DNA from 3 places in the Arthrobacter sp. NamB2 genome. Region 3 is predicted to be linked to each of the others. Evidence: riboswitches for the same ligand, from Rfam matches in the RefSeq annotation. Region 3 holds a riboswitch; each other region holds the start of a gene.

Region 1 (10,236 bases), on a different contig from region 3:
CGGTGTCGAAAGAGCGGATCCCGGCCTGCCATGCCGCCTCGAAGGCACCCTCCGCCTCGGCGTCGGTGGTCTCTCGGTAGAGATTGCCGAACTGCGCGGTGCCCAGACCCAGTTCGGTGAGTGCCAGGCCGTTGGCCAGTGTGCGTGTCTGCATGGTGCTTTCCCTTCGCTCCCCCGGACGCCCGATCATCGGTCGGGCCCCGCCGTCTGCCGTTCGTCCTGCCCCGGTGCCGGTCCTGTGGATTCGCGGACAACCAGCGCCGGGGCCGGGTGGGAGACCACGACGTTCTCGGCTGCACCAGTGTCGGGGCAGTCCCAGAACGACTCCACGGCGCGCCTGCCCGGGGCCCGGGGCAAGGGCCACGTCAGGACAGGTGGGCGAGGACGGGCGGGCGGAGACATCCGACCGGTGGCGTGCGAGCCCCGGGACGGAGCCCGGCCGTCGGTAGCCGGTCAGACCTCCCCCGCCAGTTCCCGCGCAGCCTTCACGTAGCGCGACAGCACGTACCCCTGCGTCAGCCTGGTCACGGGTGCGGCGAGCCGGTACACAACGTTTGCGGGCACGCTGTAGGCGGAGCAGATGAACCGCACGCGGTTGTCAGCGGTCAGCTCGGCATAGAAACCCTCCTCACCGCGCACGGGGTGGCCGGGCAGTGTCCCGTAGCCGAAGCCACTGCGCTGGCCGGGGACGGCCCGGCCCGCACCGTCGAGCCGCGGCGCCCTCGACCAGATCACCCGGCACGGCGCCTTGATCCTGGCGGGGCCGACGCCGAACCCGGAGACGACTTTGACCCCCGGTGCCGCGCGCTCGGCGTCGGACGTCATCGAGAGGCCTGCCCGCCGGTGAAGCCCCCATGCGAGAATCCCTTCCGCGAGGGCGAGAAAGGCGGCCGGTGGGTCCTCGCTCCCGATGTCGTGCGACTCCACCATCACGGTGTAACCGGCGGGCCAGCCTCCCTCCAACGACTCCGGGAAGGGTCTGTCGGTCGCGCCCCGTTCGTCATACGTGAACTGCTCCATGCGTGCCTCTTCCGTCGACCTGCACTCCAAGGACGCCCACCATCGGCCGCGGGTGGTGATCCTCGACCCAACCTACTGGAACGGGAGGGGCGCCGAAGGCCGGGCAGTGGCAGGATGGAGGTCCAGACCGGCACGGACGCACCTGGGGTGTCCGACCCGCCGATCCGACAGGGAAGCGGGAGCATCATGGCACGAGGGATGGGCACATCGGGTAAGGGTGCCGCTGAAGGGGCGTCCGACGCCGCAGAGGAAGCGGTCAACTCCAAGCAGTTCGAACTGGTGGCGCGTGCGGGCTACGTCGCCGCCGGCATCCTGCACTTCCTCATCGGGCTCATAGCGCTCGGACTGGCGAACGGCGGCTCCGGAAGCGCCGACCAGAGCGGAGCGATCGGTCAGCTCGCAGCGAGTCCCGGCGGGACCTTCCTGCTGTGGTTCTGTTTCATCGGGTGCGTCGCCCTCGCCCTGTTCAACCTCGGCGACGTCTTCTTCGGATCGCGGGGCCTCAGGGGCAAGGACAAGCTGACCGCCCGCCTGAAGAGCGGCGGCCAGGCCGTCGTCTACGCCGCCATCGGCGTGACGTTCGGACGGTTCGCACTCGGTGGTTCGAGCGACAGCAGCAGCAGTACGAGTTCGTTGAGCGCGTCCCTCATGGGCAGCCCAGCGGGCAAGGTCCTCCTCATCGCCATCGGCGTGGGGATCCTCGTCGTCGGAGGCTACTTCATCGTCAGCGGCGCCACCCGGCGCTTCCGCGAGAAGATCTCGCACCTCCCGGCCGGTGCGCTCGGCAGCGCCGTCATGATGCTGGGCACCGTGGGGTACATCGCCAAGGGATTCGCCCTCGGGGTCCTGGGAGTCCTCGTCGTGGTCGCTTCCGTCACGAACAACCCGGAACAGTCCACCGGGCTCGACGGCGCCCTCAAGGCACTGCGCGACCAGCCCTTCGGAGTGTGGCTGCTCGGCGCGGTGGCTCTCGGACTCATGGCATACGGCGTGTTCATGGTGGTGCGCTCGAAGTACCAGCGCATGTGACCGGCTAGAGCCCGAGCGCCGGCGCCTCCATGACAGGGCACGTATCCATGACGACGTCGAGCCCGGCCTCCGCGGCTCGACGCGCGGCATCCTCGTCGATCACGCCCAGCTGGAGCCACACCGAGCGTGCACCCACCGCGATCGCCTGATCCACCACCGCGCCCACACGCGACGAATTCACGAAGCAGTCGACGACGTCGATCCTGCCGGGGATATCGGCGAGCCTCGTGTAGCCCTTCTGCCCGTGGACGTCGTCGCCCTTGAGGCTCACCGGAACGACATCCATCCCCAGGCGGTCCAGGAGGAAGCGTGAGACGCCGACGGCAGCGCGGCGCGGATTGTTGGACAGGCCGACGACCGCCCAGCGGCCGTGCTCCGTCAGGAGCCTCCTGACGACCTGCGGATCGTTCTGGTGTGCCACCGAGCCTCCCGGGTTTTGTTACAGCGTTTGTTACACGGTCCATTTTGCTCCTGCGGGAGCCCGGGCGTTTCATTGAGGTGACCATCCCGAGCGGCCGAGAGACCTGGATCGATGAAGCCGCAGCAACCCTGGTTGCCCGCATCCCCCTGATGCCGGGCGATATCGAGGCCCGAGCCACGGGAACCACCGCATCCGGTGGACAAGGCTCGCTCCGTAGGGTGCTACCGCCAGGACCGATGGAGAGATCATGACCGCAGTCCTGGCACCCGGCAGTACCCAGCCCCACCACAAGCAGGCCCTCGGCGTGCGCTTTTCCGGCCTCGGGCGCAGCTTCGGGTCCTCGACCGATCGCCGCGTCGTCCTCAGGGACGTGACCGTCGACGTGAAGCCTGGCGAGATCCTCGCCATCCTCGGCACCAGCGGATGCGGCAAGTCCACCCTGCTGCGCGCCGCCGCGGGGCTGGACGTACCGGACAGCGGCGAGGTGCTGATCGACGGAACGCCCGTCAGGGGCATCGATGAGCGCTGTGCCGTCGCCTTCCAGGAGCCACGACTGTTGCCGTGGCACACGCTGCAGGCCAACGTGGCGATCGGGTTGCCGAAGTCCTCCAGTGCGAGCGCCGGCAAGGCGAAGGTCGTCGAGCTGCTCAAGCTGGTGGGCCTCGACGCGTTCGCGAAGCATCGGCCGCGTGAGGTGTCCGGCGGCATGGCGCAGCGCACCTCGCTCGCCCGCGCTCTCGCCCGGAATCCCGGCGTGCTGCTGCTCGATGAACCGTTCGGCGCGCTCGATGCCCTCACGCGCATCAAGATGCAGGACCTCCTCCTCGACATCCACCGCGCGCAGCCCACGACGGTGCTGCTCGTGACGCACGACGTCGATGAAGCGCTGCAGCTAGCCGACCGCATCCTCGTCCTCGGGCGTCGCGACGACGATGATCCCGGCTCCACGGTCGCGGAACTCGTTCCTGTTCCAGGCGCCCGCCCGCGGTCCCGCAATGCCGCGGACCTCGCGATGCTGCGCAGCTCCCTGTTGTCCCGCCTCGGCGTCACCGGGCACTAGCCCGGCTCCTCGATCCGCGCGCGCCGTCGTCGTTCGGCCTGCGCCACCCTGCCTTTTCCCTGCCGCACCCTCCACCAAAGGACCATCATGAATCGCCGCGCCTTCCTGCCCACGCTCGCACTCGCCACTGCCCTCTCGTTCAGCCTCAGCGGCTGCCTCGCGGGTGAGAATGCCGCCGACACGCAGCCCGCGGCGGATGGTGGATCGGAGGCCGTCACGCAGGGCGGAACGCTCAATATCGACTTCGCCACCTACAACCCGCTGAGCCTCATCATCAAGGAGCAGGGCTGGCTGGAGGAGGAGCTCGCGGACCAGGGAATCACCGTCAACTGGGTGCAGTCGGCCGGCTCCAACAAGGCCAACGAAGCGCTGCGGGCGGGTGCGATCGATGTCGGTTCGACCGCCGGTTCCGCCGCGCTGCTCGCCCGCTCGAACGGCTCGCCCATCAAGGCCATCGACATCTACTCGCAGCCCGAATGGGCCGCCCTCGTGACCCTCCCCGAGTCGGGGATCACGAGCGTCGAGGACCTGCGCGGCAAGTCCGTGGCGGCGACCCGCGGAACGGACCCGTACTTCTTCCTGCTGCAGGCGCTCGAATCCGCAGGCGTCGCGCAGTCGGAGGTCACGATCGAGAACCTGCAGCACGCGGACGGCCGCGCCGCGCTGGCGAGCGGCGCCGTCGATGCCTGGTCCGGTCTCGATCCGATCATGGCGGCTGCCGAGCAGGACGGCGCCCAGCTGTTCTTCCGGGACATCGACTTCAACACCTACGGCTTCCTCAACGCGACGGAGGACTTCCTCGCCGGGAAGCCCGACGTCGCCCAGACGGTCGTGAACGCGTACGAGAAGGCTCGGGAGTGGGCCAAGGAGAACCCGGAGGAGACGGCAGCCATCCTCGCCGAGGTGGCGGGAATCGATGCCGCCGTCGCCACCGCGGTGATCATCGACCGCACCAACCTCGACGTCGATCCCGCTCCGGGTGACGCCCAGCGCAGCGTGCTCGAGAAGATCGGCCCCGTCTTCGTCGAGACCGGGGACGTGCAGAGCCAGGTACAGATCGACGAAGCCCTGGACACCCTGCTGGACGCCTCCCTCGTCGAGAAGGCCGACCCGGCCTCGATCGGCGCCGGCTCATGAGTGCGGACCACCTGACCGGGCGCAGCGCGGTTCCTTCCAGCACGCAGGGCCTCGCCGCGACCGGCTCGCCGGTGACAGGCGACGGCGCTACGCGGGAACGCGGTCCCGTGGGGGGCCGGGCGGGCAAGCGCGCGAGCGTCCTCCTGCTCGGACTGATCGTCCCGGCCCTGATCCTGCTCGCCTGGCACCTCAGCACCGCCTCGGGGTTCTTCCGGCCGTCGCAGCTGCCCTCCCCCGTGTCGGTGTTTGCCGCGGCCGTCGACCTCATCGAGCGCGGGCAACTCGCCACCCACGTCCTGATCTCGACCCAGCGCGTCCTCCTCGGATTCCTCATCGGCTCCCTCCTCGGTGTGGTGGCCGGCGCCCTGCTGGGTCTGTCCCGCATCGCGGACATCCTGCTGACCCCGACGGTCAGCGCACTGCGGGCCGTTCCATCCCTCGCCTGGGTTCCGCTGCTGGTTCTCTGGATCGGCATCAATGAGGACTCGAAGGTAACCCTGATCACCATCGGCGCCTTCTTCCCGGTCTTCACGACGCTGTACCTCGGCCTGCGGCACGTCGACCGCAACCTCGTCGAGGCCGCGCGCGCCTTCGGGCTCAACGGCGTCCGCCTGCTGACCACGGTGCAGTTGCCCGCCGTCGTGCCGGCGCTGTTCTCCGGGCTCCGGCTCGCCCTCGCGCAGTCCTGGCTGTTCCTCGTCGCGGCCGAGCTCATCGCCTCGTCGATGGGGCTCGGCTTCCTGCTCATCGATTCCCAGCAGAACGGTCGCGTGGACCGCATCATCCTCGCGATCATCCTGCTGGCCGTCATCGGCAAGACCACGGATGCACTCCTGGGCATCGCGGAGCGTTGGGCTGTGCGTCGATGGGCATAGGCACGACGACGGGCGCGGCCGCGCTGCAGGACGAGGCAGACCGGCTCGCGTTCTGGGAGGAGCAGGCCGGCAGGCTCGACTGGAGCACGCGGTGGCACACCCTCCACACGTTCGAGAAGGCGACGCCCCAGGACGACGGTTCGCTGCGCGTTCCGGTCATCGAGTGGTTCGCGGGTGGCACGCTGAATGTGGCTGCGAACTGCGTGGACCGGCACGTGGCAGCGGGGAACGGGGACCGGGTGGCCCTGCACTTCGAGGGCGAGCCCGGCGACCGCCGCACCGTGACCTACGCGGACCTGCAGGACGAGGTCTCCAGGGCAGCCAACGCGCTGCTCGCACTCGGCATCGGCAAGGGCGACCGCGTGGTCATCTACCTGCCGGTCCTCGTGGAGACCGTGGTGGTCACCCTCGCCTGCGCCCGGATCGGGGCGGTGCACTCCCTGGTCTTCGGCGGGTTCTCGGCGGAGGCTCTCCGGTTCCGGGTCGAGGACACCGGAGCCAAGCTGCTCGTCACCACCGATGGGCAGTTCCGGCGCGGCGTCGCCGTTCCGGTCAAGGACAATGCGGACGCCGCGGTGTCGGGCGACAACAGCATCGAGCACGTGCTCGTCGTGCGTCGCACCGATTCGGAGGTCAGCTGGACCGACGGTCGTGACGTCTGGTGGCACGACGTCGTTGACTCCGCCTCCTCCCACCACGAGCCGGAGGCGTTCGACGCCGAGACACCCCTGTTCATCATGTACACCTCGGGGACGACGGGTAAGCCCAAAGGGCTCGTCCACACCTCCGGCGGCTACCTGACGCAGGCGTCGTGGAGCTTTGAGCACCTCTTCAGCCATCCGGACCCCGCGCTGCGCGGGAGCGACGTCCACTGGTGCACCGCGGACCTCGCCTGGGTCACTGCGCACACCTACGAGCTCTACGGTCCACTGTCGAACGGCGCGACCCAGGTCATCTTCGAGGGCACCCCGAACACTCCGCACCCCGGCCGCCACTTCGAGATCATCGAACGCTACGGCGTCACGAGCTACTACACGGCTCCCACGCTGGTCCGCTCGCTCATGGGCTGGTTCCCCGACGGCGTCCCGTCGGAGTACGACCTCTCGAGCATCCGCGTGCTCGGGACGGTGGGCGAGGCCGTGAACCCCGAAGCGTGGCGGTGGTTCCGGAAGAACCTCGGCCGCGACGAGGTTCCCGTCGTCGATACGTGGTGGCAGTCCGAGACGGGAGCCACCGTGCTCTCCCCAGGCCCGACGGACACCGTCTTCAAGCCGGGCTGTGCCGCCCGGGCGCTACCGGGCGTCAGCACCCGCATCGTGGACGAGGAGGGCCGACGCGTTCCCCAGGGCGTCCAGGGGCTGATCGTCGTGGATCGCCACGGACCCGCCATGGCCCGGACCGTGTGGGGCAACCCGCAGCGCTATCTCGACTCCTACTGGCGGAAGTTCGCCGCGCAGGGCTGGTTCCTCGCGGGCGACGGGGCGCGCTACGACGACGACGGCGACACCTGGATCCTGGGGCGCGTCGACGACGTCATCAACGTCTCGGGGCACCGCCTGTCCACCATCGAGATCGAATCGGCGCTGGTCGAGCACCCGCTGGTGACCGAAGCCGGCGCCTGCCCGATCTCGGATCCGCTGACAGGCCACGCCATCGCGGCGTTCGTGGTGCTCGCTGCCGGTGCCGATCCGACGGCGGACGTCGCGACGACTCTTCGCGCACACGTTGCGCAGGCCATCGGGCCGATCGCCCGCCCCGCCGCGGTCGTCGTCGTTCCCGATGTACCCAAGACGCGCTCCGGCAAGATCATGCGGCGCCTGCTGACGCAACTGTACGAGGGCACCGCGCTCGGCGACACGACGTCGTTGCAGAACGAGGGCTGCATCCCCGGCATCCAGGACGTCTTGGCCGGACGGCCGTAGGTACCACCGTTTTACGCAGGCCTTTAACGAAGGAAGCGGCAGGCGCCCCGTCCAGGCACCTGCCACTTCCGGCGTGTGGTTCGTTCCGGCGCTAGCCCGCTACGCGAACGAAGGACGCTCCCGGAAGGTCCGAGAGGGGGTGCTGCAGGGTGAGGTTCGACCCGTTCATGCCACTGCTGATGACCTGGCCACCGCCGACGTAGATGGCTACGTGGCCGCCCGTGATGACGATGTCGCCAGGAGCGGGGGTGGCCACCGTTGCGCCGAACTGGAAGAACTGCGAGGGGCCGAGGTCTCCGACGGAGATACCGGCGGCGCGCAGCGCCTTCTCGACGAGCACGGTGCAGTCCTGGACGGCACCGGCCGCGAGCTGCGACTGCGCGGATGCCACGAGGGTCCCTGCGACACCGCTGGTCGAGGCCACCGGGGTGACGTCAGCCGAGGCGAGGTACATTCCGGACCCGGCGGCGGTGGACACGGCAGGCGCCGCGGCAACGGCTGCAGCCTGCTGCGCCGGAGCGATCTCGGCAGCGGGAGCGACGGCGGCGGTTGGGACCGCAGCAATCGTCACGGACTGGGTGGGGGCCTGGACTGCATCGCCGGCGGGGATGGTGATGCTGTCGCCGGGGAAGATGATCGACGCCACGGAGAGGCTGTTGACCGAAAGAACGGCCACCAGGTCCACGCCGTAGCTGGCGGAGATGCCTCCCAGGGTGTCGCCCGGGACGACGGTGTGCGTTCCACCGGCCGCTGCGACAGCCGCGGCGGCGGGAGCGACTGCGGTGGGAACAGCAGGGGCGGGAACAACAGGGGCAGCGACTGCTGCCGATGCCGACGTCGTGCCCTGTTCCGTGGTGGAACCCGCGTGTGCCGTGCCGACGGCGGTGAGCGCGAGGCCCGACGTGACGGCAACGATGGCGACGGGACGGCCGACGGCGGTGGCGCGGCCCTTCACTGCGCGGGACAGGCTCTGCAGAGCGAGATTGCCGTCGGTGGCAGCACGGTGGCGTGCCGGGGTGTTTCGTGACATGGATCTATACCTCTCCCATGCCTACGGGGTGAGCTGTCGGGTTCGGATGGGAGTCACCCGGCCGCGCCCCCGCCTCGTGGGCGATGGTGCTGCGGCTTAACCCCAAGGACGTCGGCAGGTGAACCTGCGCGCCCGATGGAACTGTGGTTCCCCCGTCCCCGCCTTCGTGATTGCGAACGACCCCGGTCGGCGGCAGGGCTCGGCAATCCGACCAGGAGCGCCTCCCATGGACGGAGGCACCCGACGACGATAGCCAGCGCTCGTCCGGTTTGTCACATTTGTGTAACGGCGCTTACCCTACCCACGCACGCGGGTCGCGTGCCAGCGCCGGAGTGCGGCGACAGTGCCAGCCACACTGAGTGCGAGCAGCGCGGCTTGCTGGAAGTAGAACCAACCGGTCACGTGCGAGCCCCCGCTGGTTGCCACGAGAAGGATGCTGCTGACGAGGGTCAATGTCAGTACCGCACCGACCGCGGACAGGGTGCTCCAGAGCCTCCGCTCCTGAACACGCTGCGCCGACTTCCAGCTCTCCATTGCTCCACCCTAGGCGCAGGGGCGCGTGCGCGGCCGAACCGGGCCGCGCACGCGCGTTGTACTACGGTCGAACCGGCGCGCTGGCGTTCCTGATGAGGTCGAGTGCCTGCTCTGGGAACCAGGCTCCGGCGGCGGGATCCACGCGGCCCCACTCGGGATCCACTCCCCCGTTGTCCGTCAGCCCGCGGCTGCACTCGCCGTCGGACTCACCCGGCACCTTGATCCACAGGAAGGCATCGGCCAGGGGATTGCCGGTATCTGACGTGGGCAGGTAGCCCAGCCCGCGGCTCGGCGGGTTGCACCAGACCTGGGGGTCCGGGTATGCCGCCGTCGGAACCCAGGGACCCTTTCCGTTGCGGCTCGTGTCGATGACGAAGTGTGCGAGGTCATCGTTCGACGGCGCGTTCGGGGCTGCGTCGACGTTCTGCGCGTACCAGGCGTCCGTCAGCCCCCACGTGGAGAAGTCGGCGGGTGACGCCGGGTGGTACTGGCTGCCACAGGAGCCGTAGGCGCCCGGATTGATCTCGGTGGCGTAGTAGATGCACTTCGATACCCAGCTGCCGAACTTCAGCTGCCGCTCTGTGAGCTCGTAGTTGGAGACGTTGAGGAAGAAGCCGTCGGCCTTCTGCACGCCGGCCCTCACGAGCCGGCTCGAGATCTCCCCGGTGCCCAGCCACGCGCTGTGCGTCCCGTCCAGATACACCGTGGTATTGGGCAGGGCCTTGAGCTGATCCACCGCATAGTTGAGCATCTCGTAACGCTCCGCTGCCGCCGTCTGCGGATTCGCCTCCGCCGGCTGGCACCACTCGGATGCGCCGTCGAGGCTCTTGTTCCACGGGATGATGCCCAGGCCGTCCGGCTCGAGCACCACCAGGGCCGCCCTGTCCTCGATGCCTGCGGCGAGGGCGTCGACCCAGGCCTTGTAGCCGGCGACGTCGGTCGCACCACCGGCGGAGTACTGCGAACAGTCGCGGAACGGCAGATTGTAGGCGGCGAGTACAGGGACCTGCTTCTTGCCTGCTGCACGGTGCGTGGTGTTCCGGACCTCCTGGGTCACGGTCGCCGGATCGCTGCCGGTGACCCAGACTGCCTGCGGGGCCGAGATCATTCCGCTGAGGCTGTCCGCCGTGGAGCGGTCGCCCGAGGACCGCAGGTCAGCGATCTGCCGCTGGGCCTCGTGGTAATGGCTCTTCTTCGGGACGTAGAAC
Region 2 (10,236 bases), on a different contig from region 3:
GGTTGACCTGGCAGGGTGAGAACCTGCCGAAGCGCCTCGCCGCGGGGAAGACGGTGAAGATTAGGCTGGGTACGGCCTTGCGGTCGACACAGCCTTAAATTCTAGGTAGTCACGGGTAGCTGGGCAAATTCCGTCCCGTCCTGACGACGGGGCAGCATCAGCCGCAGCCAAACGCCTTACCATACTACCGGCTGTATCTTGCTTGACCAAAACCGGCCGGTCGCGCGTCCGTCAGTCCCTGGGGACGATCAGGGGATCGTCGGGTCCCGTACCCTCGCGGGCTCCGGACACGACGGCGCCCGAATCGACGACGGCGTACCTGACGGAGCCGCCGTCCGCGACCCGCACGCGGTCCAGCAGGACGGAGTCCTCGACGACGGCCCCCGCCTCGACCGTTGCGCCGGATCCGATGACGCTCCTGCGGACCGTGCCGTGCACCACGGCGCCGGGTGCGATCAGCGCATTGCCGATGACGGACCCATCGCCGATGAACGCAGGGGCCAGCTGCGGAGGCTCGGTGAGGATCGGCCACGCCGGGTCCGCGAGCTCCAGGCCCTTGCCGTCGAGCAGGTCGAGGTGGGCGCGGAGGTAGTTGGCCGGGGTGCCGAGATCACGCCAGTACCCTTCGAGCCGGTGCTCGACCACGGAGCCCTGCTCCACGAGGTGGGGAACCAGGTGGTGGCCGTAGTCACCGAGGCCGCCGTGGTCGTCCTGCAACCGTTCGAGGGCGTCGAGCAGGCTTGCGGCGGTATAGAGGAAGACCTCGGCGGCGACGATGGTGGTTCGCGGGTTCTCCGGCTTGTAGGCGAACCCGGTGACGCGCCCGTCGTCGTCGACGTCCGCCACGCCGTGGTTGGACGCGTCGCCGTCGAAGTCGACCGTGACCATCGTGAGGGCGGCGCCGGTCCTGACGTGCGTGTCGACGACGTCGCGATAGTCGAGCCGGTACAGGTGGTCCGAACTCAGCACCAGCACGAGGTCCGGCGCGAAGTCCCGGATGAAGGATGCCTGGCGGAGGAGCCCGTCCGCGTTGCCCTCGGCGAAGCCCTCGCCCTCGTGGCCGCTGAAGGGGGGCAGCACCAGCAGTCCGCCGCGCGTGCGGTCGAGGTCCCAGGGCCGGCCGTTGCGGAGGTGGTCGTTGATGGTCTTGGGCTGGTACTGCTCCATGATCCAGACGTCGGAGATCCCGCTGTGGTGCAGGTTGGACAGGGGGACGTCGATCAGCCGGAAGCTGCCGCCCAGCGGCATGGCCGGCTTGGCCCGGTGATTGGTCAGCGCCCCGAGGCGTCCGCCCGACCCTCCCGCCAGGACGATGGCGAGGATCCGGGGCTCGTGCCGCGAGTGTGGCCGGGAGTGTGTCTGGGTCATGCGCCCTCCTGTCCTGCCGGGCCTATGCGCCGGTCTCGGGTGCCTGGTCGGCACCAGGGGCGTCGAGGGCGGCACCGGATCCCCGCGCCGGCGCCCCGCCCGTGATGTCGGCCTCCACCGCCGCCTCGCCGTCGGCGAGGATCCAGTGGGCGCTGTCCATGCCGCGCAGGATCTTCCGGCCGACCCGATCGAGGTCTGTCACGTCCTGTTCGTCGAGCGCGTCGAAGACGGTGGAGCGGACCTGGGCGACATGGGACACCGCCAGCTCCGTCAGCATCTCGAGCCCGGCCGGCGTGAGCGATGCGGTGGTCACGCGCCCGTCGGACGACGAGGGTACGCGGGCCACCCACCCGCGGACCTCGAGCTTCTTGACCACGTGACTCAGGCGTGAGAGGGATGCCGCCGAACGCGCGGCCAGTTCGCTCATGGGCAGGCGGGCATCCTCGGCCTCGGAGAGCATGGCCAGCACGTGGTAGTCGAACAGGGTGATGCGCGCCTCGCGGAAGAGATGGGCGTCGAGGCTCGCCGGGAGGAGTGACGACAGCGCATAGAGGGCCAGCCACGCGCGCCGCTCCTCGGGTGTGAGCCAGTGCGCCGCCATCCGCTCATTCTGGCACATCGGTTCCCTGCGCCGACGGGGGTCCAGGCTGTGCGCCCCGTGCTTGCGCACGTCCCGAAGATCGTGGTGAGGGCGGGCTGCTACCCGTTCGCCCGGAGCCTCAGGCGCTGGTCGTGACCCGGCGCGGATGGGTCGGCGTCGGATACTTCGGCGTCAGGGTATCGCCCGACGAGACACCGCGCAGCCGCCTGCCGACCCACGGCGTCAGGTACTCCCGCGCCCACTGCGCGTCGGCCCGCAGTTGCTCCATGCGTCTCAGGGCAGGTCGCTCCCCGAGTTCCGGCAGGTCGATGCGGTGCGATGCCTGCATGGCCTCGAGGACCCGCGCGGCCATGAGCGTGTGACCGGCCGCCGACATGTGCATCCGGTCCACATCCCAGTAGCCCCAGTCCTGGAACTCGCGCAGGCGCCAGTAGTCGACGACGGTGGCGGCCCTCGTGTCGGCGATCTCGCGCACCCACTCGTTGTAGACCGCCGTGCGGCCCCGGGTCTTGCCGAACACGGCCGACCCCGACGCGTCGAACCCCGTGAACAGCACGACGTCGACGCCCGCCTCGCGGAGCCTGCCGACGCCTTCGTCGTAGTGCCCCATCAGGCGGTCGATGTCGATGCGCGGGCGGAGGATGTCGTTGGCGCCGGCATAGATCGTGACGAGCGTCGGCTCCAGCAGCAGGGCGGCGTCGACCTGCTCGTCGAGGATCTGGCGCATCTTCCGGCCGCGGATCGCCAGGTTGGCGTAGCCCCAGGACGGATCGGCGAGGATGAGCTGCTCGGCCACGCGGTCGGCCCAACCGCGGACACCGTTGGGCGATGCCGGGTCCCAGTCGCCCACCCCTTCGGTGAAGGAGTCGCCGAGTGCCACGTATCGCTGGGTGAATGTCACGTCCGAAAGATTACCCCTAGGGCGGCCACCCGCAGCGATAAGCTCGGCAGAGGCCCCCGTTGACACCCGGACGAAGGACATCATGCCTACCGACGCACCACCCGAAGCAACGCCCGCCACGGCCGCCGACGCCGGATCGGGCAGTCGCCGCGCCGCGCTCATCATCAACCCCATCAAGGCCACCACCGGCGATGTCGAGGGTGCTGTCAGGCGCGTCTCGGCGGAGGACGGCTGGGAGGAACCCCTGGTCATCGAGACCACGGAGGACGACCCCGGGCACGGCCAGGCACGCCAGGCGTTGGACGCCGGCGTCGATCTCGTGATCGCGGCCGGCGGAGACGGTACGGTGAGGTGTGTTGCCGAGGAGCTCGCGGAGACCGGCACCATGATGGCCATCGTGCCGCTCGGGACAGGAAACCTGCTCGCCCGCAACCTCGACATCGCCGTCGATGATCCGGACGCCGCCGTCGAGGCTGCGTTCAGGGGGACGGAACGCACCATCGACGTCGTGCACGTGACGGTGGACCGGGCACAGGACGCCCACGTCTTCCTCGTCATGGCGGGCATCGGCTACGACGCCGCCATCATGTCCGATACGCGCGACGACCTGAAGGACAAGGTGGGCTGGCTCGCCTACGTGGACGCGGGCATCCGGAACCTGCCGGGCAGGCCTGCGCGGACCACCATCTCGGTCGACGGCGGAAAGCCCTTCGTCCGCCGCCTGCGCAGCGTCATGGGTGGCAACTGCGGAAAGATCATGGGCGGTCTGGAGATCTTCCCCGGTGCGAAGATCGACGACGGCCTGATGGACCTCATGACGGTCGCCCCGAAGGGCAGGCTGGGCTGGCTGGCCGTCGCCGGCAAGCTCGTCGCGCGGGGGAAGGGCAAGGGCAAGGACCCGTCGCTCGAGTACTTCCAGTGCCGTACCGCCGAGGTCACCCTGCACGAACCGCTGGAGGTTCAACTCGACGGCGACCCGCTGGGCAAGGCGACCCACATGGCGTTCGAGATGAAGCCCGAGTCACTCCGGTTGAGGATGCCCCTCGGGTACAAGGATCCCGCCGTCGTCAGCGAACCGTTGCCCTGACAGGCGCCGGGGCGCCTTCTCGGATCGCTCCTGCGCGGTACCGGCGTCCGCCATGGCCGCGTGCTCACCGTCGGGTGCAGCGCGATGCCGGGTTCGCCCGGGCTAGAGCCAGGGCTGCGGATCGACCTTTTCGTCGTTCACCATGACCTCGAAGTGCAGGTGGCAACCGGTGGAGTTCCCGGTGCTGCCGACCGCGCCGAGGACCTCGCCACGGTGCACCTGGGTACCGGCCGGTACCTCGAGCACGCTCATGTGGTTGTAGGTGGTCTTCATGCCGTCGCCGTGATCGACGACGATGCGCTGGCCTCCTCCGTAGGCATGCCAGCCGGAGTCGATGACGGTTCCCGCATCGGCTGCCATGACGGGCGTACCGCACGCGCTGGCGTAGTCCAGGCCGGTATGGAGTTCCGAGCCGTAGCCACCCATGGGGTTGACCCGGTATCCGAAGGTCGAAGCCACGACGGGATTGGCCACGGGAACGTCGAACGCCTTGCGTTCCTTCGCTGCCGGGGTCAGCGAGCTCGAGAGGGCCCTCGCGCTGGCGATGCTCGGAGCGATGCCCTCGGTCGCCGGGCCTGCACTCTCCAGGCCGAACGTCACCGACGCCTCGGCAGGCGCAGTGACAGCAGGAGCGACACCCGGGGCCAGTGCAACGCTGGGCGCTTCCGCGGCCGTGGCACTGCTGCCCGTGGCCGCGGCCGTCGTCGAGGGAGCCACGGCACCCATGACCAGACCGGCGGAAGCGAGGACGATGCCGGCGGTCGCGGCGTTGTCCCGCAGTCGTGTGAGCGGCGTGGTGCGGGCTGCGGCGCGGCGGACTGCCGTCGGGCGGACTGCCGCGCGTCGCCGTGTGCCCTGGTGCGGGCGCACGGCGGCAGAGGGCTGGCGGGCGCTCCGGCGCGTCGCCGGGACAGCGCCGTCGACGTCGTCCGCCCGTGGTGCCGGTGTGGGTTCGGTGGCTGAAACCTCGACCGGTGGGCGCCTCGGCTCTACGACGGCGACCTCGACCCGTTCGGACGCCAGGCTCTCGGAGTGCAGGAGCACGGCTTCGGCTGCCTCGCGCGCGGCCCTCTCCTGTTCACGGATCTCCCGGCGGCTGAGCAGGCGCTCGGAGGGGGCGGGCACCGGAAGGGCACGCACGGTGACGGGCGGAACCGACACGGGCGGTCGTGGTGCTGCAACCCGGCTCGAGGCTTCGACGGCGGATGCCGCAGGAGGACCAGCCGGAGTCGCGGCCCGTCGACCGGCGCGGGTGGGGGCCGCGCCACCGGCGGAGGAGGCAGCCATGGGCGCGCGAGCAGGAGCCGTCGGGAGGCCTGGAACGGCCACGCGGGCGGTAACGGCCGCGACGGGAGCAGGCGCAGCAACGGCAACGGGCTCAGCAACGGCAACGTGGGCAGCAACGGAAGCGGGCGCGGCTTCGATGCCGGGCGCAGCATGGGTCACGATCGTGGCGCGCGTGTCGGCGGGGGCCACGCGGGCCGCGGGGGTCCTGACGGCAGGTCGGGCCTCGTACGTCCCGACGCGGAGCGACCGGCGGCTCGGGAGGGCGGGGGCAAAGCTGTGCGGAACCGACTGGTGGTGCGCCCGATCGTCGGACGCGCGACGGCGCCCGGACGTAACCGTCTGGGTCAACTGCATACCTCTCTCAGGACGCCGGCGAAGTTAGCTGTCGGATTCGAGCAAGAGTTGACTCGGCCCCCTCGGCGCAGCCCCGGACGCGGTGGAACCGCAGGTGGGGCCGTGCTGATTAGCAATGCGTAGAGGGCTTCACCCCAAGGCGGCTCGCACCGCCGGAATGTGGATCCTCCACCCCTGTCACAGGTTGTTCATGCGGTCCGCTGACAGGGTTAGGCGTGCGGACCTGGATCACAATAGAACGTGCTTCGACTGCTCAAACCTTAGGGCACGGAACGCGCAGTTACAATTCCGTTATCCATCCTGTGGATCTTTCGTGCAATACTGCTTTCCGCTCACGGGAACCTGCGCAATTCCCCCGGAGAACCTGCGCCTCGGGAACCGATCGGCGGCATCAGGACAACTCGGCGCGCCCTTTGCGCCAGTACCCCATGAACGCAACCTGTTTCCGGTCGACGCCCACATCGCGCACCAGATAGCGGCGCAGTCCCCGCACCACCGCTGCCTCCCCCGCGATCCAGGCGTAGAACGGTTGGGTGCCCGACGGGCGCTCGGGATTGACCGTCGACCTCACGATCGCAGTCTCGAGCAGTTGCGGGGTCTCCCAGAGGATGGTTCTGTCGACATCGACGTACTCGGGTTCGGTACCGCCACTGACGGCGTCGGCGGAGCCGGCGAGGGACACCCAGCCGGGTACGCGCACGGCGTCGCGAACCGCTGTCTCCAGCAGCTCACCGTGCGGGAGACCCCTGCGCGGAAGCCAGGTGATGGCGACCGAGGACCGGGTCTCGATGCTCTGGATGTCCCGCTCGTCCGGGACCTCGAGGAACGCCTGCCCGCTCATGTCCTCGGGGAGCGCCTCGAGGATCGCGCTGATGGCCGGCACTGCGGTCTCGTCACCGGCCAGCAGGACGTGCTGGGCAAGGCCCGGGCTCCACTCGATGCCGCCGTAGGCTCCCGCCGTCAGGCACTGCGCCGCCGAGGAGTTGGGTCCGATGATGCACACGCGGTCCCCCGGCCGCGCCGTCGAAGCCCACTCGGCTGCGGGCCCTCCCCGCCCTTCGTCGTCGAGGTGCATCACGAAGTCGACGTCGATCTCGGGCCGTGGCCCTTCACAACGCGCATCGCGCACCGTGTACGTCCGCATCGAGCCGCGCTCCTCCGCGTCCATGCCGAGCCACGACTGGTACCAGCTCGCGGCACCGCCGCGCTGCATCAGCCCCGCGATGTCCGGGCACTCGCGGCCCCTCGACGGGATGATGATCTTGATCCTGAGGTCCAGCGTGTCGCCCGCCACGCCGAACGCCGCGAGGCACGAACCGCCGAAGGTGATCCGGCGGAAATTCGCGCCGAGCTCCTGCACCCGGGTGACGACGACATCGAACGCCAGCACCATGGGCTCGGTGTCCGCGGCGGTCCGCAGGGTACTCCGCTGGCTCACTTCGGTCATGATGTTGCCTCCAGATGGGCCGGGACGGTGTCCTGCGGGTTGGGTCGGTAGCCTCGTGCCGGCACCTGACCGGCACGGGAGGTCGGTGTGCTCATCGCCGCCGGCGCGCCGTGGTGCCTGCCGACGGGCACGACCATCGGTGTGCCGGAGACGGGATCCTCGATGACGCGGCAGTCGAGGTTGAAGACGCCGGAAACGGTTTCCCGGGTGACGACGGCGGACGGGGGGCCCTCTGCGACGATCCGGCCGTCCCGCATCGCGATGAGGTGGTCGGCGTAGCGCGCAGCGAGGTTGAGGTCGTGAAGCACCATGACCACCGTGGTCCCGGCGCGCCGGTTGAGGTCGGTGATCAGGTCGAGGACCTCGATCTGATGCGTGACGTCCAGGAAGGTCGTGGGCTCGTCCAGCAGCAGGATCCCGGTCTGCTGGGCAAGTGCCATGGCGATCCACACCCGCTGGCGCTGACCGCCGCTCAGCTCGTCCACGCTGCGGTCGGCGAGGCCCAGGGTGTCGGTGGCCTGGAGCGCGCCCGCCACTGCGGCGTCGTCCTCCGCCGTCCACTGGCGGAACCAGCCCTGGTGCGGGTACCGGCCGCGTCCCACGAGATCGGCGACGCTGATGCCGTCGGGAGCGACCGGCGTCTGTGGGAGGAGCCCGAGTACGCGCGCGACAGCCTTCGTCGACTGGGTGTGGATGTCCGATCCGTTCAGCACGACAGTGCCCCTCGCGGGCTTCAGGAGGCGCGCCAGTCCGCGCAGCAGCGTCGACTTGCCGCATGCGTTCGCCCCGACGATCACCGTCACCCTCCCCGCCGGAACCTCGACGGAAAGCCCTTTGACGACGACGCGTTGGTCGTACGCGAGCGTGAGGTCCTGTGCCGACAGGGTGTCGGTCGTCGTAGGATCCTGGCGTGCAGCCATCATCAGCCTCCCTGGCCGGAGCGGTTGGCCGTGGCGAGCAGCCACAGCAGGAACGGCGCGCCGAGGGCGCCGGTGACGACACCGACGGGCAGCGACGCCCCGGGGATGAGGTTCGCGGCGACGAAGTCGGCCGCGAGCACGATCACCGCACCCACCAGTGCCGCCATCGCGAGCGAGGACCGGTTCGCGAGCAACCGGCTGGCGATCGGCCCGGCAAGGAAAGCGACGGAGGCGACGGGCCCGGCTGCGGCGGTGGCCACCGCAGCGAGGGCCACCGCCGTGAACATGAGCCACAACCGCGAGGCCTCGACCCGGACGCCGAGGCCTGCGGCGGCGTCGTCCCCCAGTTCGAGGCCTCGCAGGCTGCGGGAGAGGACGGCCGCTACCGGCACCAGGACCACGAGACAGGCGAGCAGCACGGCAACACGGTCCCAGTTGCTCGAGTTGAGCGACCCGCTGAGCCACAGGACCGCCTCCGCCGCCGTCCGGAGATCCGCACGGGTGATGAGGAAGTTGACCACGGCGTGCATGACGGCGGCGAAACCGATGCCCACGAGGATGAGCCGGTAGCCCGCCACACCTCCGCGGCGGGAGATCAGGTAGATCGCCGCGGCCACCACCAGTGCCCCGATGAGCGCCGAGAACGAGACGGCCGCACCGGCAGCCCCGAAGAGCACGATGGCCGCCACCGCCGAGGCGCTCGCGCCGTAGCTGATGCCGATGATGTCAGGGCTCGCCAGGGGGTTGCGCAGCATCGTCTGGAAGACGGCGCCGGCGATCCCGAAGGCCACCCCGATCATGAGACCGATCACGGCTCTGGGCAGTTTGCTCTCCAGCACGATGAAGCTTGCGCCCGGTATATCGGCCCCGCCCAGGATCCGGAAGAAGTCGGGGATCGTGACGGTGTAGGAGCCGAGGAGAATGTTCACCGCGAACAGCACGAGGACGATGCCGGCCACGGCGGCCATCCGCGTTCCCGAGCTCCTGCGCCGGCGGGCGCGGACGGCGGCGAGGCCTTCAGCGGGATGCGTCCGTGTCCGGGGATGCCCGACGGCGAGGAGGGTGCTCACAGCTGCGCCATCCTCCGTCGACGCACCAGCCAGATGAAGGCGGGAGCGCCCACGACTGCGGTCATGATGCCAACCTGCACTTCGCTCGGAGGCAGGACGACTCGCCCCAGGATGTCGGCGCCGAGCAACAGCACGGGCCCGAGGAGCGCGGAGAACGGCAGGATCCAGCGGTAATCGGCTCCGACTGCCAGACGCACCACGTGCGGAATGACGAGTCCGACGAAGGCGATGGGACCGACGGCAGCCGTCGCGGCACCACACAGGACCACCGCGCCGAGGCCGGCGATACCACGCGCCAGGGCGACATTCTGGCCGAGCCCCCGGGCGACGTCGTCACCGAGTGCGAGGCTGTTGAGGACCTTGCCGGTCGCGAGGGTCAGCGCGAGGCCCACCAGGAGGAACGGCGTCACGATCCCGATGACGTCCCAACCGCGGCCGGAGAGCGTGCCGACCTGCCAGAACCGGAAGGCGTCCAGCGTCTCCTGGCTCGAGACGAGGATGGCGTTGGTGAGGCTCGCGAGCCCTGCGGCGAGGGCCGCGCCCGCGAGCGCGAGCTTGACCGGCGTCGCGCCCTCCCGCCCGAGGCTCGCCACCGCGTAGACCGTGAGGGCCGCGGCGCCTGCGCCCGCGAAGGCGAACCAGATGTACCCGGAGGCGCTGCCGAGCCCGAAGAGGTAGATCCCGACGACGATCGCGAGGGAAGCACCTGCATTGATCCCGAGGATGCCCGGGTCGGCCAGCGGGTTCCGGGCGATTCCCTGCAGTGCTGCGCCGGCCGCCGCGAGTGCCGACCCGACGAGCAGCCCGACGACGGTGCGCGGGACGCGGGAGAGGACGACGGCGTGGTCGCCGTTGGCAGGATCGAAGGCCACCACGGCGTCGACCATGGTGCCCACGCCGACGGACCGTGCGCCGATGGTGAGCGAGGCGAGGCAGAAAACGGCGAGGATCACGGCTGTGATGAGGAGCCCCGCCAGGGTGCGCGGCGTGGACCGGCGGCGGACGGTGGCACCGGGATCGGCCACGGAAGCCGGACGCAGCACGGAGGCCTGGACTGCCATGGTGCCTCCCTCAGCCGGACGATCGGTCTGAAGTAAGGGTAGCCTGTGCTATCGCCCATTAAGAAACGGATTTGTTTCCTAATGTCCGGATCCGCCGCGTCGTCCGGGGCAGCCGGACCGGCGAAGTACCTAGGCGGCCG
Region 3 (10,236 bases):
TGGAGCCACTGCGGTTCGACCGCGAGGTGGACCTCCAGGAGCTCTTCTTCTACAGCGACTCCGAGTCGCTGTCGGTGGAAGAGGAAGAAGAACAGCACAGGGTGGAGAACGATTCGGTCGATCTGGAGCCCGTGCTGCGGGACGCGGTGGTCACATCGCTGCCTTTCCAGCCGGTGTGCCGGGAGGATTGCAAGGGCCTGTGCTCCGAATGTGGAGCCCAGCTCAATGACGATCCGGACCACCACCACGAAGTTTTGGACCCTCGCTGGTCAGCCCTCGCAGGGTTGGCGGGCACCGCCGCAGAGAACGACGCGGCACCAAAGTCAGAGTCAGACGAGAGAGAAGAGAGTTAGCCGTGGCTGTCCCGAAGCGGAAGATGTCCCGCGCGAATACCCGTGCACGCCGGTCCCAGTGGAAGGCAACCGCCCCCAAGCTGGTCAAGACCCTCGAGAACGGTCGCGTCACCTACAGCCTCGCCCACCAGGCCAAGGTTGTTACCGATTCAGCCGGTACCCCGCTGTTCCTTGAGTACAAGGGCCGCAAGGTAGCCGACGTCTGACAACGGACCGTGACCCGCTCGGGCTTCCTGCCTGAGCGGGCTTCCGTCCGATGCTGGATCAGCTGATGCGGTTGTGAAAAATACAGCAGAACTCACGAAGCGTCTCGGTGTCGATATCGACACCGAGACGCTTCGTCTTGCCCTGACGCACCGGTCCTACGCCTACGAGAAGGGCGGCATACCCACGAACGAACGCCTCGAGTTCCTGGGCGATTCCGTGCTGGGTCTTGCGGTCACCGATGCCCTGTACAGGGACAACCCCGGCCTGTCCGAGGGTGAGCTCGCCAAGCGGAGATCCGCGGTGGTCAGCACGAAGGCACTCGCAGGCGTGGCGCGCGGCCTCGACCTCGGCAGCCACGTGCTGCTGGGCCAGGGGGAGAAGCTCACCAACGGACGGGACAAGGCGTCCATCCTTGCGGACACCATGGAAGCGGTCATCGGTGCCGCCTATCTGAGCCACGGCATCGAGACTGCACGCGCCATGGTCATGCGGCTGATCGCGCCCTTGCTGCGCGACTCCGCGATCCTTGGTGAGGGCACCGATTGGAAGACCCGGATCCAGGAGACGGCCGCCGGTCGGCGCCTGGGCCCAATCGACTACCAGGTAGAGGGAACAGGCCCCGACCACGCGCGCACCTTCACGGCGCGCCTGGTGATCGGCGGCGTCGAGTACGGATCCGGATGCGGCCATTCGAAGAAAGAGGCCGAGCAGGCGGCGGCCGCAGAGTCCTGGAAGCTCCTCTCGGACCGTCCGGCGACTCCGGTCGGCGGTGATCCGGCCGGGGCCCAGCAGGCGGACGGCGAGCCGGCCGGAGCCGGAGCCCAGCAGGCAGACAGGGCCTGAGTGCCCGAGCTGCCCGAGGTCGAGGTGGTCCGACGCGGACTGGTCCGTTGGGCCGCGGGCCGCAGCATCGAGGCGGTGGACGTGCTCGATCCCCGGTCCCTGCGGAGGCACGTCCTCGGCGCCGAGGATTTCGTGGGCAACCTGACGGGCGCCCGCATTCGCGACGTGGTGCGCCGGGGGAAATTCCTCTGGATGACGCTCGAGGACCCGACCCGGCCGCACCCCCAGCCGCGGGACGCGCTGATGTCCCATCTCGGCATGAGCGGACAACTGCTCATCGAAGAACCGGACGCCCCGACGGAGAAGCACCTCAAGGTCCGCCTCAGGCTCTCCGCCGCCTTCGACGAGGAGGGTGGACGGCTGCCGACCGAGCTGCGGTTCGTCGATCAGCGGATCTTCGGCGGCATGTTCGTCACCGACCTCGAACCGACCGCCGATGGACAACCCGGTGGACTCGGAGTGGAGAACCTGGCGCTGATACCGCGCCAGGCTGCGCACATCGCGAGGGATCCGCTCGATCCCGCGTTCTCCGTCGAGAGCTTCCACCGGCGGTTGCGGGAGCGCCGGACGGGACTCAAGCGCGCCCTCCTCGACCAGGGCCTCATCTCGGGGATCGGCAACATCTACGCGGACGAGGCGCTCTGGCTCGCGAAGATGCACTATGCCCGTCCCACCGACACGATGCGCCGACCCGACACCGTCAGGATCATCGATGCCGTGACGGCTGTCATGGAGCGTGCCCTCGACGCGGGTGGCACCAGTTTCGACTCGCTGTACGTGAACGTCAACGGAGCGTCGGGATACTTCGCGCGTGAGCTCGAAGCCTATGGGCGCGCGGGGCATTACTGCCGCCGGTGCCTGGACGAGGGCAGGCAGACGGCCATGCGTAGGGAGTCCTTCATGAACCGTTCCTCGTTCCTGTGCCCGTTCTGCCAGCCCAGGCCGCGCAACGCCAGGATGTAGGCGACGGCGCACCATTGCCGCCCGAGTGATCAGCGCCTCGTAACCCAAACGTGACAATAGCTCGGACGGCGCGTACCGTTGAGGGCGCGCTCGTTCCACAACGGAAGGGCGCCCACCCTCACTCTGCCTAACCCTGTCGATGAGGATGGACCGTTCGCACACCACGTTCGACAGGGGCGGGGGAACCGATAGCGGGCTCGTTCCACGAGTCCTAGGGGTAAAGACGCGCGTAGACCAGCTTTGGGGCGGTGGTCTGCAGGCAAGGCGTCCGGATGTCCCATCCGAACCCGACAGCTAACTTCGCAGGCATTGGGAAAGGCAACAGCATGTCCAAGAAGAGCCATATCGCGCGCCACCGGGCAGTCCCCACGCGCGTCAACCCCCTCGTCACGGCGTCGCGTGCCGTCACGGCAACCGCGTCCGTCGCAGGCAAGCCCGCCGGCGTCGTCGCCGTCGCTTCGGGCATCATGTTCGGCGCAGCGCTCCCGGCGAATGCCGCAGCAGGCGAGGTCAGCCTCGAATCCGTGAGTACCCAGCAGGCAGCGGTCAGCACGACTGCGACGGCCAGCTACACGGTGCAGGCGGGCGACACGCTGGGAAGCATCGCAGCGGCCCACGGCCTGAGCCTCGAAGCGCTGTTCACGGCCAACGGGCTTGGGTACAGCTCCATCATCTACCCCGGCCAGTCCATCTCACTCGGTGGTTCCGCTGCTCCGCAGCAGTACTCGGTGCAGTCGGCAGCCGTCGTTGCTCCCGCAACTGCAGGAAACTCCACGGGCCTCAGCACGCAGTCCGCAGCGTCGAGGGGACCCGTCAGCGGTATCGTCGCGACTGCGCTGCAGGGCGAAGGTTCGGGATACGTCTACGGCGGTACCTCCTACGGTGCCTGGGACTGCTCGGGCTTCGTGCAGTGGGTCTACGCCCAGCACGGCATCAACCTGCCCCGCACCACGTGGTCGCAGTTCGCCTCCCTGAGGCCCACCAGCAACCCGCAGCCGGGTGACCTCGTGAGCCAGAACGGCGGCGGCCACGTCGGTATCTACCTCGGTAACGGTCAGATGATCAGTGCGCTGAACCCTTCGCAGGGCACGCAGATCCACTCCGTCAACGTCATGGCGGTCGACGGGTACTACACCCGCTAATCGCCCTCGGCGACGACACAGCGAAAGGACGGGATGCATTGCATCCCGTCCTTTCGCGTGTGTGCGCGCTTCTTGCGTGAAAGGGCGATTCAGCGCCGGTAGTGCGCAGCGAGGCGGTGGAAGCCCTCGTCGATACTGACGGTCGGCTGCCAGTCGAGCAGAGCGCGTGTCCGCCGCTGGTCGAACCAGTGGGCCGTGGAGAGCTGCTCGGCGAGGAACCGGGTCATGGGAGGCTCGTCCGCGCGTCCCATGCGGAGCCAGGTCCGCTCGATCACGGCTCCGGCGCCCCGAGCAAGCCCTCCCGGAACCGACCATCGGGGCGGCTCGACGCCGCCGGCGACGCATATCCCCTGCAGCAGCTCTGCGATGGGGCGCGGTTCGCCGTTGGTCACGACGAGCGACTGCCCCTGCGTCGCGTCGATCCGGCGCAGGCAGGCGACGATGGCGGACGCGGCGTTGTCGACGTAGGTGGTGTCGATCAGGGCGGTGCCACCGCCGAGCAACGGCAGGCGCCCGTGCCTCGCACGGTCGACCACGCGTTCCACCAGCTGTGTGTCGCCCGGTCCCCACACGATGTGAGGACGCAGGGCCGCGACCCTGAACCGGCTCGAGGAGCGGCTGAGGGCCAGCAGCTCCGCAGTGGCCTTGGTCCTCGCGTAGTCGCCGCGTGCTCGGATGGGATCGGCCGGTCCCGCCGAAGCGCCGACGAGGGACGTCCCCGTGTGCGCCACTGACGGTGAGGAGATGTACACGACGTCGGTCACGCCCGCCTGCTGCGCCGCGTCGACCAGGAGCCTCGTCCCCTCGACATTGGTGCGGTCGAAGCCGGACGCTGCCCCGGTGAAGGAGACCTTTGCCGCCAGGTGGACCACAGCGCTGCAGCCCCGGACCGCCGTACCGACGGCGGACTGGTCCTCGATCGAGCCGAGGATGTCGTGGGCACCGGCGACGCCGGACGGCCGGCGCTGGAAGCATCGGACGTCGTCGCCGTCGGCCACGAGTTGCTCGGCGACGGCCCGCCCGAGCATGCCGCTGGCCCCGGTGACGAGGACGGTCACAGCGATCCGGCCCGCGTACCGGAGAGGAATCTGCTGCTCCATTGGGCGACCCGGGCGCGATCGATCTTGGCGTTGTGACGGATGTCCACGGGAAGCGCGGGAACAGCGATGACCGCGGCGAGTTCGACACCACGTTCGCGGGCGGACGAGCGGGCCTCGGCCGCGAGCTGGGCGTCAGCGAGCTGTGGACGCCGCACCGCTGCCGTCGCCTCGACGACGGCGACGACGGCCTGCGTGCCGCCGGGCCCGACGCCGACGGCCGCAGCGAGGCGGACTCCCTCGAGCAGCTCCAGTGCCTGCTCGAGCCCGACGGGCGTCACGACGCCGGAAGCCGCCGTGATGACGTGGCCGAGCCTGCCCTCGACCCACAGTCGGCCATCGGCGTCGAAGTGTCCGACGTCTCCGGTGCGATGCCACGGGCGCGTGCGCGCCGAGTCCTGCTGGGTCTTCCACAGCCGGAAGTAGCGGTCCTTCACGTGCGGTGCGTCGACGAGTATCTCGCCCGTCACTCCGGGTGCTGCCGTCACGTCGCCCGTTGCCGCGCCAGTTGTGTCGAGCGGGCTCACCGCGACGCGAGCACGGTGGACGGGATGCCCGACACACACGCCGTTGCCTGCTCCGTCGACCCCTGCCGCTGCAGCGCGCGCGGCGGCCCTGATGCCGTCGAGGTCGATGTCGGCGACGAGAAGCGATTCCGTCATCCCGTAGGGCGTGTGCAGTGCCGCCGCCGGGACGAGGCCCTGCACGGCCTCGAGAAGGGGAACGGGGATGGGCGCGCCTGCCGAGAGCAGCAGGGAGATCCTGTGCAGGGCCTCCCTGCCCTTCGCGCTCAGGTCGCCCGAGCTGGCCAGGACATTCCGGAGGGCGGCAGGAGAGGCGAACACGACGCTAGCGCCGATGGCGCCCGCCGCATCGGCGAGAGCCTGGGCCGTCAGGGTCCGCGGCGCAGTGACATCCATGTCGGGGGTCACCGACGTCGCACCGAGGGCAGGACCGAGCAGGGCGAACGGCGCGAAACCTGCAACAAGTGCGGTGCCCGGGCCCAGACCGAGGGTGGACTCGACGGCGTCGCGCATCGCTGCGAGCCGGCGGTGCGTGTAGACGACGCCCTTCGCCGGTCCGGTGGAGCCGGAGGTGAAGAGGATTGCCGCATCGGCGTCAGCGGCCGGTACCGGCGAATCCGCCAGGACGTCCGGCAGGGCAGTTGCGGCGCGGAGATCGTTCAGCGACGCGTCCACACGCAGCACCCTCCGTCTGGCCGCCGAGAGCGGAGTGGCGCTGATGCGGCGCCCCGGCCAACCGAAGGCTCGGGCGGCACCGAGGGCGCGCTCGATGCCGATGACGACGTCGGGTGCCGAGCCCCGAACCGCTCGGCTCAACCCGCGGGTGCCGAGGCCGGCATCTGCGACGACGATGACGGCACCGATCCGGAGGCACGCGTAGATCAGGACGGTGAGGTCCACTCCGGGCGGAACGAGCAGACTCACCCTCGTGCCGGAACCGTAGCCGAGGGCTTCGAGGCCTGCGGCGACGGCGGCGACGTCGTCGGCGAGTTCCCGCCAGGTCAGTGTCCGCGGCGGGCCGGAGGAGGACATCTCGGCGACCGCGGTCACCGCTCCCTCGGGCCCGGCTGCCAGTTCGTCGATGCGGCGGCCGAGCGGAACGTACGGGACCTCGTCGGGGGAGGATCCGTGGTCGGTGTGGTCCGCTGCATCTCCGACACTCCGGGTGGCGAGCCACTCCATGGCAGTCGAAGCGGTATCGGCATCCTCCTGCACGAGGTGGCCCGCGTGTTCGAAACGGTGGACGTCGGCGTGCGGCATCCGGCGGGCGAGGTCCTCGAGGTATGGGTCCGAGAAGATCGGATCGTGGGGGCCCCACATCATGAGGGTGGGCACGCGGAGGCTGCGGATGCCGGTGGCCGTCGCGGTCAGGGCGGCGTAGCTGGGGTGCGAATCGTCGACGGGGATGTCCGAGACGAAGTTGGCGATGCCCTGCCGGTCCGAGGCGCTGCGGTAGGGGTCCCTGAAGGCACGCCTCACGTCCCTGTCCAGAGAGGGACGGGCGAGGGCGAGAGTCACATCCAGGAAGGCTCTGGTGGTCCTGGTGCCCATCCCGTGCACGCCCGGCGCCAGTGCGAGCCTCAGCGGTGCCGGGATCGGGCGGTCCGGGTCCTGATGGATGGCCGTGTTCGTCAGGATGACGCCCGCCAAGTGCTCCCGGTTCCGGTTCGCGTAGCCGAGGCTGACGACGCCTCCCCAGTCGTGCCCCACCGTGACCACGGAGCCGCTGAGACCGATGGCACGGACGAAGTCCTCGAGGTCGGTGATGCGGTCCGCCAGGCGCCGGAACGCTCCGGTGCGGGCGGAGTAGCCCATGTCGAGCTGGTCCACCGCGATGACGCGCCATCCGGCCGCGGTCCCGGCCGCCAGGTAACTGCGCCACAGGTAGGACCAGGTCGGATTCCCGTGGACGCACAGGAGCGTCCCCCTGGCGTCGTCGTCGCCGCCGAGGCCGAGCCGGTTGTCGAGGTAGTGCCAGCGGTGACTGGTACCAGGAGCATCCGATCCGCTGGTCGAGGGCACGTCGATGTACGTCGACCACGAAGGATCGACGCCGGGGAGTGCTACCACGCAATCTCCATCATCGACGTGTTCAGGCCTGATCCGACGCCGAGGCACAGCACCCGGTCTCCCGGAGCCAGGGACTGCGACTCCTGGGCGAGGGTCATGGGCAGTGATGCGGGCCCCACGTTGCCCCAGTGCGGGAAGGTGATGGGCACCTTCTCACGCTCGAGGTCGACGGCCTTGATGATGGCGTTGGTGTAGCTGTTCGAGACCTGGTGCGTCACGTAGCGGTCCATCGCGTTCCACGACCAGCCGTCGGCCTGGGCCTCGTGCCAGGCGGTGACCACGAGTTCCAGGCCCCCGTCGAGCAAGCCCTTCGTATCGGTGTACATGCCGTCGATGCCGCCCACGCACAGCTCGTGGTGCTGGGTGCCGGCCCTGGAGACACCGCCCAGGATGCGGTGCGAGCCGGGGTGGAGGTCCGCCGGGCCGATGACTGCTGCTGCAGCACCGGAACCCAACGTGAGCGTCGCGAACTCGCTGAGGAAGTCCTCGCGCGTCGAGTCCTCGCGATTGAGGCGCTTGAACGTGGCCTCCTGCGTACGCTGCGCATCCTCGCCCGCAACGATGAGGGCGTATTTGATCTGCCCGGAATCGATCATGTTGGCGGCGAGCGTCATGCCGTTCACGAAGCCGAGGCAGGCGTTCGCCAGGTCGAAGTTCATCGCCGACGTGGGAAGACCCAGGGAGTGGTGGATCTTGACGGCCACTGAGGGCTCGAGGTTGCGCCGGGTCACGGACGTGTTGATGAGGAGTCCGACGTCGTCGGGCTCGATACCGGCCTCCGCCATGGCCTTCGCGCCGGCCTCAATAGCGGCGTCGTCGAAGTCGGATCCGGGCGACCACCATCGTCGCTCGGTCACGCCGGCCACGCGCTCGAGAAGGCGCTTGGAGAGGCGAAGCCTCTTCAGGCTGGGGGCCAGCCGTTCGTCGAACTCTGCGGAACTGACGACTACCGGCGCCTCCACACTCGTGACGGCGAGCAAAGCCGTGTTGTCATGTCGAAACGTCGCGTTACCGGTCAAATTCCCTGCCTCGTCAACTGGTCAGCGCCGGTGGGTGGCCGTGAAGGACCCACTGATGGATCGGCCTGGACGCCTCTGGATGCTGCTTGATACTTCGTGCTACCGCTGAAACTTTTGTAAGCCTACTTCTTAACGCGCAGCCCGGTCACTCGGGAATCCTGGCGTTCGCCGTCTTGCATGCCTCATGCCCTGCACGGTCGGTGCGTTCCAGTAGATTGGGGAGGTCCCGTCCACCTGGAGATCCTGACACTGTGCATCTGAAGAGTCTAACCGTGCGAGGGTTCAAGTCTTTCGCCTCGGCGACCACCTTCGACTTCGAACCCGGCGTCACCGCCGTCGTCGGTCCCAACGGTTCCGGCAAGTCCAACGTCGTCGACGCGCTGGCCTGGGTGATGGGCGAGCAGGGAGCCAAGACCCTGCGGGGCGGCAAGATGGAGGACGTCATCTTCGCCGGCACCTCGGGACGGGCACCACTCGGGCGGGCGCAGGTGTCGCTCACCATCGACAATTCGGACGGCGCGCTCCCGATCGAATACACCGAGGTCACCATCTCCCGCACGCTCTTCCGAGCGGGCGGCTCCGAGTACGCCATCAACGGCAAGAACTGCAGGCTGCTCGACATCCAGGAACTCCTCTCCGACTCGGGGCTGGGCCGGGAGATGCACGTCATCGTCGGCCAGGGACAGCTCGACAAGGTGCTGCATGCCACACCGGAGGACCGTCGCGGATTCATCGAGGAGGCCGCCGGGATCCTCAAGCACCGCCGTCGCCGTGAGAAGACCGTCCGCAAGCTGGACGCCATGCAGGCGAACCTTGCCCGGCTCTCGGACCTCACCGCCGAGCTTCGACGCCAGCTGACGCCGCTCGGGAAGCAGGCCGAGGTGGCGCGGCGCGCCCAGCAGGTGCAGTTCACCGTCCGTGACGCCCGCTCCCGCCTGCTCGCGGACGAGCTGGTGACGCTGCGGTCGAGTTTCGAACGCGACATTGCCGCCGAAGCCGCACTGCAGGCGCGCCGGGACGAGGTCGAGAGGGCGCTCGGTACGGGTCGGCAGCGCCAGGCCGAGCTCGAGCAGGCAGCGGCGGCCTCGGTTCCGGCACTCCAGCGCGCGAGGGACACGTGGTACGCCCTGTCCAGTGCGCGCGAGAAGCTCGCCGCGCTCGCTGCGCGGGCCGAGGACCGCGGCCACCTGCTCGGGCAGGGCGGTACCGAGCCGGACCAGGGGCGCGATCCCGACCACCTCGACCGACAGGCGGCTCGCGTCCGGACCGAGGTCGAAGGCCTACGGGACGAGGTCGCGTCCCTCGGGCGCGCACTCGAGGTGACACTCGACGGGCGCCGGGCGGCGGAGGAGGCATCGAGGGAAGAGGAGGCGAGATTGGCGCGCCTGCTCCGGCTGGCCGCCGATCGACGGGAGGGTGAGGCGCGCGTCGCCGGGACGGTGGGAGCGGCACGGTCACGGGTCGAGGCGGCCGTTGCCGAGCTGGGCCGGCTGCGTGCGTCGATAGCAGCCGCGGAGGAGCGGCGCCGGACAGCCGAGCACGAATTCACCGCACTGGAGATCCAGGTTGCCGGTCATGAGGAGGGCGAGGAGGGCCTCGACGCCGAGTTCGAGGAGGCCTCCGCCGTCCTCCTGTCACTCGACGCGGAACTGGCCGGACTCGTCGAGGAGGAGCGGACAGCCGAGCGTGAGCGTGGTGCCCTCGCAGCCCGCCTCGAGGCCCAGCGCGAGGGCCTGCAGCAGCGTGACGGCTCAGGGGTGCTCCTCGCAGCAGGGCTCGACGGTGTCTCGCAGCCGCTGGCCCAGCTCCTGCAGGTCGCTCCGGGATTCGAGAAGGCAGTGGCCGCAGCACTGTCCACTGCTGCCGACGCCGTCACCGTCGAGAGCGTAGCCGCCGCGGTTCAGGCCCTGGAACTGCTGAAGGCCGAGGATGCGGGGCAAGTGTCCCTCGTCGTCGCTCCGGTACATGACGGCAGCTCGGGGGAGAGGGCGCTGTCACCGGTGTCGCCGGTGTCGCCG

Evidence for each region. Region 3 has a riboswitch for cyclic di-AMP ahead of FDK12_RS03150 (C40 family peptidase). Riboswitches for the same ligand answer to the same signal wherever they lie in the genome.
Region 1: another riboswitch for cyclic di-AMP. It lies ahead of FDK12_RS11525 (LysM peptidoglycan-binding domain-containing protein); the one in region 3 lies ahead of FDK12_RS03150 (C40 family peptidase).
Region 2: another riboswitch for cyclic di-AMP. It lies ahead of FDK12_RS06425 (M23 family metallopeptidase); the one in region 3 lies ahead of FDK12_RS03150 (C40 family peptidase).

Annotation. Positions count from the first base shown of each region.
Region 1 covers NZ_SZWI01000006.1:83,720-93,955, reverse strand. Annotated here, with positions in the region: gene FDK12_RS11565 (aldo/keto reductase) at 1-154, opposite strand, end outside; gene FDK12_RS11560 (DUF1990 family protein) at 454-1,020, opposite strand; gene FDK12_RS11555 (DUF1206 domain-containing protein) at 1,219-2,049, shown strand; gene FDK12_RS11550 (CoA-binding protein) at 2,054-2,470, opposite strand; gene FDK12_RS11545 (ABC transporter ATP-binding protein) at 2,718-3,530, shown strand; gene FDK12_RS11540 (aliphatic sulfonate ABC transporter substrate-binding protein) at 3,618-4,667, shown strand; gene FDK12_RS11535 (ABC transporter permease) at 4,664-5,542, shown strand; gene acs (acetate--CoA ligase) at 5,533-7,464, shown strand; gene FDK12_RS11525 (LysM peptidoglycan-binding domain-containing protein) at 7,556-8,494, opposite strand; cyclic di-AMP (ydaO/yuaA leader) riboswitch at 8,498-8,709, opposite strand; gene FDK12_RS11520 (hypothetical protein) at 8,792-9,028, opposite strand; gene FDK12_RS11515 (glycoside hydrolase family 6 protein) at 9,090-10,236, opposite strand, start outside.
Region 2 covers NZ_SZWI01000002.1:566,735-576,970, reverse strand. Annotated here, with positions in the region: gene FDK12_RS06445 (glucose-1-phosphate adenylyltransferase family protein) at 232-1,368, opposite strand; gene FDK12_RS06440 (MarR family winged helix-turn-helix transcriptional regulator) at 1,391-1,969, opposite strand; gene FDK12_RS06435 (SGNH/GDSL hydrolase family protein) at 2,088-2,870, opposite strand; gene FDK12_RS06430 (diacylglycerol/lipid kinase family protein) at 2,953-3,957, shown strand; gene FDK12_RS06425 (M23 family metallopeptidase) at 4,060-5,592, opposite strand; cyclic di-AMP (ydaO/yuaA leader) riboswitch at 5,596-5,824, opposite strand; gene FDK12_RS06420 (siderophore-interacting protein) at 5,990-7,045, opposite strand; gene FDK12_RS06415 (ABC transporter ATP-binding protein) at 7,042-7,965, opposite strand; gene FDK12_RS06410 (FecCD family ABC transporter permease) at 7,968-8,933, opposite strand; gene FDK12_RS06405 (FecCD family ABC transporter permease) at 9,032-10,096, opposite strand; gene FDK12_RS06400 (glutathione S-transferase family protein) at 10,226-10,236, opposite strand, start outside.
Region 3 covers NZ_SZWI01000001.1:687,411-697,646, forward strand. Annotated here, with positions in the region: gene FDK12_RS03130 (YceD family protein) at 1-353, shown strand, start outside; gene rpmF (50S ribosomal protein L32) at 356-559, shown strand; gene rnc (ribonuclease III) at 633-1,403, shown strand; gene mutM (bifunctional DNA-formamidopyrimidine glycosylase/DNA-(apurinic or apyrimidinic site) lyase) at 1,404-2,366, shown strand; cyclic di-AMP (ydaO/yuaA leader) riboswitch at 2,481-2,690, shown strand; gene FDK12_RS03150 (C40 family peptidase) at 2,693-3,508, shown strand; gene FDK12_RS03155 (NAD-dependent epimerase/dehydratase family protein) at 3,598-4,566, opposite strand; gene FDK12_RS03160 (alpha/beta fold hydrolase) at 4,563-7,199, opposite strand; gene FDK12_RS03165 (3-oxoacyl-ACP synthase III) at 7,193-8,218, opposite strand; gene FDK12_RS03170 (AAA family ATPase) at 8,470-10,236, shown strand, end outside.